3 linked regions of the Nisaea sediminum genome follow. The protein of the gene in region 2 interacts with the protein of the main gene of each other region in a pairwise test. Links are inferred from orthologs where the notes say so. Each region holds a gene or a part of one and is shown on either strand. Other genes may lie near its edges. The genes, in order: IG122_RS03725, IG122_RS03275 and IG122_RS14780.

Region 1 (3,153 bases), on a different replicon or contig from region 2:
AGACGCTGCAGAGCGGCACCGTCTATGGTCTTCTCCGGCAACCCTTCCTTCTGCGCGAGGGTAAGGAAATGCCGCGCAAGGTCCGGAATATCCTCCTTGCGCTCCCGGAGCGGCGGCAGACGGAGCGGAACGACGTTGAGCCGATAGAACAGATCCTCGCGGAACATGCCCTGGCGGATCAGCTGCCGGAGATCACGGTGAGTCGCCGCCACGATGCGCACGTCGGCCTGGATGGCGGAACGTCCGCCGACAGTCGTGTATTCGCCTTCCTGCAGGACCCGGAGCAAACGGGTCTGGGCCTCGATCGGCATGTCACCAATCTCGTCGAGGAAGAGCGTCCCTCCCCGTGCCTGTTCGAAACGCCCGCTCGACCGTGCCGTAGCGCCGGTGAAGGCGCCCTTCTCGTGCCCGAAAAGCTCGCTTTCGATGAGCTCGCGCGGAATCGCCGCCATGTTGACCGCCACGAACGGACCATCACGGCGCTTGCCGTAGTCGTGCAGGGCCCGCGCCACCAGTTCCTTGCCGGTCCCGGATTCGCCTGCGATCATGACGGTCAGATCCGTGGCCATAAGGCGAGCCAGAACGCGATAGATCTCCTGCATGGCCGGAGACCTGCCGATGAGCGGCAGCTCTTCGTCCGAAACCTCCGGTTCTTTTGCCGCCGGTGCGGCCCCCTCGACGCGCGTGGTCAGCGCCTTGCGCACGACCTTCACCAGTTCCGAGAGATCGAACGGTTTTGGCAGATACTCGAAGGCTCCGCGCTCGCTCGCCTTTACAGCGGTCAGCAGCGTGTTCTGAGCACTCATCACGATGACGCGGAGATCGGGCCGGACCTTGCGGATCCGTGTGAGCAGGTCGAGGCCGTTTTCGTCCGGCATCACCACGTCGGTGATCACCAGATCGCCGTCCCCGCGCTCGACCCACTGCCAGAGATTTGCGGCATTGCCGGTCGAACGGACATCCATGCCGATCCGGGTCAGGGCCTGCGTCAAAACGGTACGGATGGCCTGATCGTCATCCGCGATCAGGATCGAAGCGCTGTCCATAGTCATGCCTGTGCAAAGGCCTCGGAAATATCGGCGATCGGCAGCGAGAGCCGGAACTCGGTCCTGCGCGGCTGGGAATCGACCTCGATCACACCGCCATGGTCGGCGACCGCTTTTGCCACGAACGCAAGACCGAGGCCCGACCCGTTCCGCTTGGAGGTGACAAACGGATCGAAGATCGTCGCCTTCATATCGTCCGGAATTCCGGGGCCGTTGTCGCGAATGGTGACCTGCAGCGGCAGGTTGACGCGTCGGGCGGAGCCCGGGACCGAGACCCGCATGCCGTGCCTGTAGGCCGTCGACATGTGGATCTCTCCGTCCTCGTCGCCGATGGCCTCGGCCGCGTTCTTCAGCAGATTCAGAAAGATCTGCACCAGAATGTCGCGGTTGCCGAGCACAGGCGGCAGAGAGGGATCGTAGCGCTCGAAATATTTGATGCGGCTGCCGAAACCGGACTCCGCGATCTTCTGGCAATGGTCAAGGACTTCGTGGATGTTCACCGGACTGCGTTCTATCGGGCGGTCATCCGAGAACACTTCCATGCGGTCGACGAGGCTGCAGATCCGGTCGGTCTCGTCGCAGATCAGCTTGGTCAGCGGACGGTCGGCCTCGATCGCATTCTGTTCCAGGAGCTGTGCCGCGCCCTTGATGCCGGAAAGCGGATTCTTCACCTCGTGCGCCAGCATTGCCGCCATCGCGGAGACGGAGCGGGCGGCGCCCTTGAAGTTGAACTGACGGTAAAGCTGGTTCGCGATCGAGCGCATCTGCAGCGTCAGCACGACGGCACCCGGCTTTTCGGGCAACGGCGAGACCTGGACGCTGACGATATGCGAGCCGATCCGGGGGCCCTCGAGAATGAGATCGTAGTCGAACAGGACCGAGGATTGCCGCCGGCACTGATCGATCATGCTGAGAACGGGGCTGTCGGCCGGGATCAGATCGGACAGCTCGCAACCTTCGAGGATCGCGGCGCTGCCCTGCAGGAAATGTTCCGCCGCCATGTTCACATAGACGATCCGGTTCTTCTCATCGAGACCGATGACCGGCGTCGGAACGGCATGCAGGACACCTGTCGGGTCCAGTCCGGCCGGCGCGGTGCGCGGCTCGGGATTGATGACCATGCTCATGCCGCCTGCCTCTCCAGTGCCATGCCGAAGAACCTCTCGATCGCCTCCTCGACGATCTGACGATCCATGGTGTTGTTGACGATCTGCCGGAACTCGGCCGAGCCCGGGACACCGGCCGCATACCAGCCGATATGCTTGCGCGCCAGTTTCAGCCCCAGTTTGCTGCCGTAGTGGGACAACATCTCGGCGACATGGCGCCGCATGATGTCGGCGCGTTCTCGGAATGTCGGGTCCGCAGGCACGGGATCGCCCCCAAGATGGGCGGCAACCTGCGCCGGGAACCAGGGTCGGCCATAGACGCCGCGCCCGATCATCACGCCGTCCGCGCCCGACTGCTCGAGACAGGCATCGACATCTTCGAGGGTTGCGATATCCCCGTTCGCGACGACCGGAAGGGATACCGCCTGTTTCACCTTGCGGATGAACCTCCAGTCGGCTTCGCCCTTGTACATCTGGCAGCGCGTACGTCCGTGCACCGTCAACAACCGGATGCCCGCTTCCTCGGCGATCTTCGCCAGGCGCGGCGCGTTGCGGTCGCTCTGGTCCCAGCCGGTCCGCATCTTGAGGGTCACCGGAACCGGGACCGCCTCGACCACCGCTTCCATGATCCGTCCCGCCAGGGCCTCGTCGCGCATCAGCGCGGACCCGGCGAGCTTGTTGACCACCTTCTTCACCGGACAGCCCATGTTGATGTCGATGATCTCGGCGCCGCGATCGACATTGAGTTTCGCGGCCTCCGCCATGATCTCCGGATCCCAGCCGGCAAGCTGGACCGCCATCGGACGCTCCAGATCCATGTCCTGCGGGATCTTGAACATCTCCTCGCGTTCTTCGCGGAGCACGGCGGCGCTCGCGATCATCTCGGAGACGACGAGACCGCATCCGAACTCGCGCACGAGCCGGCGGAACGGACGATCCGTCACCCCCGACATAGGGGCGAGGAAAACCGGACTCTCCAGTGCGATTTCGCCGATCTTGAT
Region 2 (2,881 bases):
GCATGGCGGAGAAGATCAGGTACGGGTTGCCGGCGGCATCCGGGAACCGGACCTCGACGCGCTTGCCCTTCGGGCTGTTCACGAACGGGATACGGCAGGAGGCCGAACGGTTACGCGAGGAGTAGGCCAGCAGCACCGGCGCCTCGAAGCCCGGGACCAGACGCTTGTAGCTGTTGGTCGTGGAGTTCGCGAACGCGTTGATGGCCTTGGCGTGCTTGATGATGCCGCCGATATAGTAGAGGCACATCTCGGAGAGATCGGCATAGCCGTTACCCGCGAAGAGCGGCTTGCCGTCCTTCCAGATCGACTGGTGCACGTGCATGCCCGAGCCGTTGTCGCCGGCGATCGGCTTCGGCATGAAGGTCGCGGTCTTGCCATAGGCGTGCGCGACATTGTGCACGACGTACTTGTAGAGCTGCAGGGCGTCGGCGGTTTCCAGCAGGGTGCCGAACTTCATGCCGAGCTCGTGCTGGCCCGGGGCGACTTCGTGGTGGTGCTTTTCGATCGGCACGCCCATTTCGCCCATGACCGCCAGCATTTCGCTGCGCAGGTCCTGTTCGCTGTCAACCGGCGGGACCGGGAAGTAGCCGCCCTTGACGCCCGGACGGTGACCCATGTTGCCCTCTTCGTAGGCGCGGGCGGAGTTGGCCGGGAGTTCCGGGTGATCGAGTTCGTAGTACCCGACGTTGCTGCTGGTTTTGATCTTCACGTCCTCGAACACGAAGAACTCGGCTTCCGGGCCGAAGAAGGCGGTGTCGCCGATGCCGAGGCTGTTCAGGTAGTTGATCGCGGCCTTGGCGGTCGAACGCGGGTCGCGCTCGTAGGGCTGGCCGGTGATCGGATCCAGGATGTCGCAGAACAGCATCAGGGTCGGCTGCGCGAAGAACGGATCGACGCGAGCGGTCGAGAGGTCCGGCTTCAGGCCCATGTCGGACTCGTTGATCGCCTTCCAGCCGGCGATGGAGGAGCCGTCGAACATGAAGCCTTCGGTGAGGCTTTCCTCGTCGATCGTCTCAATGGCCTGGGTCACGTGCTGCATCTTGCCGCGCGGATCTGTGAAGCGCAGGTCAACGAACTTGCAATCATGTTCCTTGATCATGCTCATAACGGCATTCACATCAGACATAGTCTTCCTTCCTGACTACTTAAACGGGCCGTTGCCTTGTCGGCGCTTGGACAACCTGTGCCTGGTTGACCGAATGCCGCCGGCATCGCTTCCCTGTTTCGGCGGTGCCCTCTCCCCGGGCGGTCCAGCCATTTGTTTACCCGCCTGACGTCAGAGCGGGCGTTTCGTTCCTCCGGTAAAGGCGGAACGGGTTCATAGCCCTAATTAAAGGGCATCGCCCCCGGATTCTCCGGTTCGGATACGGATGACATCATCGACCCCGGAAACGAAGATCTTTCCGTCGCCGATGCGGCCGGTGCGGGCTGCGGACTGGATAGCGTCCACCGCACGCTCGACCAGGGAGTCCTCCATCACGACCTCGATTTTCACCTTCGGGAGAAAATCGACGACGTACTCGGCTCCTCGGTAAAGTTCGGTATGCCCCTTTTGGCGTCCGAACCCCTTGGCTTCGGTTACCGTGATTCCCTGGATGCCAACCTCATGCAGCGCTTCCTTCACTTCGTCGAGCTTGAAGGGCTTGATGATGGCTTCGACTTTTTTCATTGCTTCAGTGCTCTTCTGTTGATGTCCCGTCGCACGGGTCACGGAACCCGTAATAGCACACTCTGTGCCAAGCGTTTTCGATTCCGTAACTCATTGAAAAAACAACGCTAGTTGAACCGGGCTTCGAGTTTCAAGTTGTTCTCCTGCGTATTTTCTGAGCGCCTGCCTATTTTTTGGGCGCCAAGTTTTGTGCGTATCGGATTTCGTCCCGCCCGGCGACGTTCATCTCAGACCTTCACCACCAATCCGTCCTCGGCGGTTTCGAATTCCAGTGTCTTCTTCCGGGACAGCATATCGTCGTTCATATGCGTCAATATCAGACGCTTCGGTTCGATTTCCGGAAGCTTTTCCCGCAACGTTGCAAGATCCAGATGGAACGGGACCTTCTTGTCGTAGAAATAGGCTTCGGCAATCAAGAGGTCCGCTTCGCGTCCGATCGGAATTAGACTCTCGGTCCATTCGGTGTCGCCGGTATAGGCGATCACCTTGCCGGATGTGGAGACGCGATAGGCGAGGAAAGGGCCGTCGGGCGGGCCGTGCACAACCTGCTGCGCCAGAATTTCCAGATCGCCGACAGTCACGCTGTCTTCCGCTTCTATTTCGAACAGTTCCAGAGGGAATTTCTGACGTGTCCGGGAGGAGCCGGGAAAGGCGGTTTCCATTGCTCGTCCGATCCACTCCTGCAGCCCTTTCGGGCCGACAATGGTCAGTGGATCGGTCCGCTTCGAGAAGAATTGGGCATCCAGCATGAAGAAGGGGATGCCGCCGAAATGATCGCCGTGGAAATGGGTGATCAGGATCGTCTGGATCCGGTTGCGGTCGATCCCGAGTGCTTTCATCGCGATCAACGAACTCGCCCCGCAATCGATCAGAAACCGGGTCTTGGGTGTTTCGACATGAAAGCAGGTATTGAAACACCCGCCACTGCCGAACGCGTCGCCGCAGCCGACAAACGTGAGCAAGATGTCGCCAGCTGCGTCCATTCCAGGGTCCCTCAGGCGCAGGTCAGGCGAGGCAGGCTTTGATGCGCTTGATCGCTTCGATGATATTCTCCGTCGAATTCGCGTAGGAGAAGCGCAGATAGCCCTCGCCGTGGCCGCCGAAGCTGGTGCCTGCGATGACGGCGACGCCAGCCTGCTCGAGCAGCTTCTCCTGCAGCGCCTGCGCCTTCATGCCGGTGCCTTCGATGTTCGGGAATGCATAGAAAGCGCC
Region 3 (3,569 bases), on a different replicon or contig from region 2:
CTCGGCAAACCGCTTCGCCTCGGCTCGGCCCTCTGCCTCGAGCGAACCGGCGAAGAGCGGCACGAAAGCGACGGTGAAAGACCCTTCGGCGGTCAGGCGGCGGAAGAAGTTCGGCAGCTTGAAGGCGACGAAGAAGGCATCCGCCACCGGCCCCGCGCCAAGGATCGCGGCGATCAGCACGTCGCGCAGAAAGCCCGTGACCCGGCTGATCATGGTGTAACTGCCGACTGTGGCGGCGGCGCGGATCAGGGACATGGCACTTTCGGCTTTGCGGCGGCGGAGCGGGAAGACTGCATTGGAACCGGGGCAGGAAAAAGGCTGCGGAAAGCCATCAAGAGCCGCTGTCGGATCGCGGCGGTGCCGCATCGTCGGCAAGCGCGGTCAGCAGAGCGTCGCGGATCTCCTGGATCCGCGAATCGGAATCGATCTTCAGCCCGAACAGGTCCTTCACATAGAACACATCGACGAAGCTCTCGCCATAGGTCGAAATCTTGGCCGAGAAGATCTGGATCTTGATCTCCCGGAGCGCCCGCGCGATGCGATAGAGCACACCCGGCCGGTCGGTCGCGTTCACCTCGATGACGGTGTGGGTGACGCTCGCCTTGTTGTCGACCAGCACGCGGGTCGGGATTTTCATCACCCGGGCCCGGCGCTCGATACTGCGGCGGCGCTTCACCAGCTCGGCGAGCAGATTCAATCGTCCGGTCAGGGCCTGTTCGATCGCCACGGAGAGCTTCGCCAGCTTGTCCGGCCGGTCGAAGGCCTTGCGGTCCTCGTCCTGGATCCAGAAAACGTCGAGCGCCATGCCGTTGCTGAAGGTCGCGATCCGCGCATCGACGATGCTCGCGCCGGAAATCGCCATCGCGCCGGTGATGCGCGAAAAGAGGCCGGGATGGTCCGAGGTATAGACGATGATCTCGGTCACCTCGCGGGCGGCATCGACCCGGCTTTCGATCGCGAGCTCACGGTCCTCGATCTCCGCGGCGCGGACCATGCGGGCATGGCGCACATGGGTTTCGAGGTCGAAAGCGAGCCAGTAATCCGCATAGCCGAGCGAGAGGTGGCGCTCGATATCTTCGGCTGGCCAGTCGACCAGCGCTTTCGCCAGCGCTCTCTTCGCCTTTTCGATGCGGCGCTTGCGGCCGGCCTCCTCGCCCTGTCCGGTCAGCGCTTCGTCCGAAGCCCAGTAAAGCTCGCGCAGCAGCGCCGCTTTCCAACCGTTCCAGACATTCGGTCCGACCGCGCGGATATCGGCGACGGTCAGCACCAGCAGCAGTCGCAGGCGCTCCGGAGACTGCACGATGGCGGAAAAATCATGCACGGTCTTCGGATCGTTCACGTCGCGCTTGAAGGCGGCATAGCTCATCAGCAGATGCCACCGCACCAGCCAGGCGACGGTCTCGGTTTCCTCCTCGCTCAGACCAAACCGCGGGCAGAGCCGCCGCGCGACCCGCTCGCCGAGGCGCGAATGGTCGCCGCCGCGGCCCTTGGCGATGTCGTGCAGGAACACCGCGACATAGAGCGCCCGCCGGGAAATCACCTTGTGGATCACCTCGCTCGCGATCGGCGCGATCTCCGCAAGCTCGCCTTTCTCGATCCGGTGCAGGATGCCGAGCATGACGATGGTGTGCTCGTCCACGGTGTAGACATGGTACATGTCGTACTGCATCTGGGCGACGACACGGCCGAAATCCGGCACGAAGCGGCCCAGAACCTGGGCCTCGTTCATGCGGCGGAAGATCCGTTCCGGGCCTTGCGGCGCTTCCAGCATCTCGACGAAAAGCCGGTTCGCCTCTTCGTCCTTGCGCAGGTCCTTGTCGATCCGCTTCAGGTTCTGGGTCACCAGGCGCAGCGCGTGCGGATGCAGCTCCAGGTCGTGTTTCTGCGCGGTGTGAAAGAAGCGGATGAGGTTCACCGGATCGCGGGAAAAGACCTCGTCATCCACCACGTTCAGCCGGTCGCCGTCGACCTGGAAGTCGCCGAGATCCCTTTTCCGCTGGAATCCCCAGGAGAGCCTGAGCCGGGGCTTGCGGCGGTTCTCCGCCTCGATGCTGGCGCAGAAGATGCGGGTCAGATCTCCGACATCCTTGGAGACCAGGTAATAGTGCTTCATGAAACGCTCGACCGCGACGGCGCCCGCACGGTTCGTGTAACCCATGCGCTTGGCGATCTCGGTCTGCAGATCGACGGTCAGGCGTTCCTCGGCTCGGTCGGTCAGATAGTGGAGATGGCAGCGGATGGTCCAGAGCAGCTTCTGCGCCTTGGCGAACTTACGGGCTTCCGCCGCCGTCAGCACCCCGCGCTCCACCAGGTCGGAGACCTGGTCGACCTTGTAGACATATTTGCCGATCCAGAAGAGCCGGTGCAGATCGCGCAACCCGCCCTTGCCGTCCTTGATGTTCGGCTCGATGACATAGCGGCTGTCTCCCAGCCGCTCGTGCCGTTCGTCCGCCTCGGAAAGCTTGGCCTCGACGAACTCCATCTCGGTCCCGGTCTCGACATCCTTGCGGAAGCGCCCGCGCAGGTCCGCGAAGAGCGGCTCGGCGCCCCAGAGATAGCGGAGCTCCAGCAGCGAGGTCCGGATCGTCATGTCCGCCTTTGCCTGGCGAATGCATTCATCGACCGACCGGGTCGCGTGCCCGACCTTCAGACGCAGATCCCAGAGCAGGTAGAGCATGTATTCGACCACCTGCTCGCTGTAGGGGGTCTGCTTGTAGGGCAGCAGGAAGAGCAGATCGAGGTCGGAATAGGGCGCCATCTCGCCGCGCCCGTAACCTCCGACCGCGGCGACACAGATCTGCTCGCCCTGGGTCGGATTGGCATTGCGGTAAATTCTTGTCGTCGTCGTGTCGGCGATCGCCCGGACGATTACATCCGTTAGATAGGCGTTGGCCCGGACCGCCTCGGCGCCATCGTTGCTTTCGAGAAAGCGGCGCTCCACCTCGGCCCGGCCATCGTCGACCGTATGCCGCAACAGCTTCAGGAACGCGGGCCGGAAAGAGTCGGCATTCTCGCTGTCCTGCCAGAGCGCGTCGATGGCCCCTGCAAGCGCGGCCGGGTCCACGATCTTCTTGCGGCTCTTGACCTTCGGCGCTTGCGCCGCCACGGCGGCGTCCGTCCCGGCCCCGCTTTCCGGCATCAGATTGTCGACGGCCATGTCCCTATCGCACCTCGCGAAATCACCTCGCGGGACATTAGTGCATAATCGACCGCCATGCCATGTCCCGCGCTGCAACATGGTCGCTGGACCTCGGCCTCGCCCGAAGATAAGAACGACGGAAGATGTCTCTCGTTCCTTGCGTCCTTTCCGGAGCGGTCCCCGTGGCAGACAAACCAGCCAGCGATGTCGTCATCATCGGCGGCGGCGTGATCGGCAGCGCCATCGCCTACTTTCTCGCCTCCGTGTCCGGCGCTCCCGGCTCGATCACCGTCATCGAGCGCGACTCAAGCTATGCGACCGCGTCCACACCCCGCTCGGCCGGCGGTATCCGCCAGCAGTTCTCCAATCCGGAGAACATCGAGATCGGGCTCTTCGGCCATCACTTCGCGACCCATCTTGGCGAATATCT

Evidence for each region.
Region 1: the proteins of IG122_RS03275 (region 2) and IG122_RS03725 interact in binary tests that used the Escherichia coli proteins (3 or more experiments, as listed by UniProt). The link is inferred for Nisaea sediminum from one-to-one orthologs.
Region 3: the proteins of IG122_RS03275 (region 2) and IG122_RS14780 interact in binary tests that used the Escherichia coli proteins (3 or more experiments, as listed by UniProt). The link is inferred for Nisaea sediminum from one-to-one orthologs.

Annotation. Positions count from the first base shown.
Region 1 is NZ_JACZCQ010000002.1:48,112-51,264, reverse strand. The notes cover bases 112-3,110. They hold IG122_RS03725 (two-component system sensor histidine kinase NtrB), read right to left. Parts: upstream 2,174-3,110; coding sequence 1,049-2,173; downstream 112-1,048. Other genes in these bases: dusB (tRNA dihydrouridine synthase DusB), read right to left, coding at 2,170-3,110; ntrC (nitrogen regulation protein NR(I)), read right to left, coding at 112-1,046. Also shown: more of ntrC, read right to left, coding at 1-111; more of dusB, read right to left, coding at 3,111-3,153.
Region 2 is NZ_JACZCQ010000001.1:692,133-695,013, forward strand. What follows is about bases 1-2,727. They hold IG122_RS03275 (P-II family nitrogen regulator), read right to left. Parts: upstream 1,670-2,727; coding sequence 1,331-1,669; downstream 1-1,330. Other genes in these bases: glnA (type I glutamate--ammonia ligase), read right to left, coding at 1-1,126; IG122_RS03280 (MBL fold metallo-hydrolase), read right to left, coding at 1,897-2,652; IG122_RS03285 (pyridoxal phosphate-dependent aminotransferase), read right to left, coding at 2,675-2,727. In the rest of the region: more of IG122_RS03285, read right to left, coding at 2,728-2,881. UniProt on the Escherichia coli protein: P-II indirectly controls the transcription of the glutamine synthetase gene (glnA). P-II prevents NR-II-catalyzed conversion of NR-I to NR-I-phosphate, the transcriptional activator of GlnA. When P-II is uridylylated to P-II-UMP, these events are reversed.
Region 3 is NZ_JACZCQ010000006.1:580,737-584,305, forward strand. Bases 132-3,546 are described here. They hold IG122_RS14780 ([protein-PII] uridylyltransferase), read right to left. Parts: upstream 3,158-3,546; coding sequence 332-3,157; downstream 132-331. Other genes in these bases: murJ (murein biosynthesis integral membrane protein MurJ), read right to left, coding at 132-255; IG122_RS14785 (NAD(P)/FAD-dependent oxidoreductase), read left to right, coding at 3,322-3,546. In the rest of the region: more of murJ, read right to left, coding at 1-131; more of IG122_RS14785, read left to right, coding at 3,547-3,569.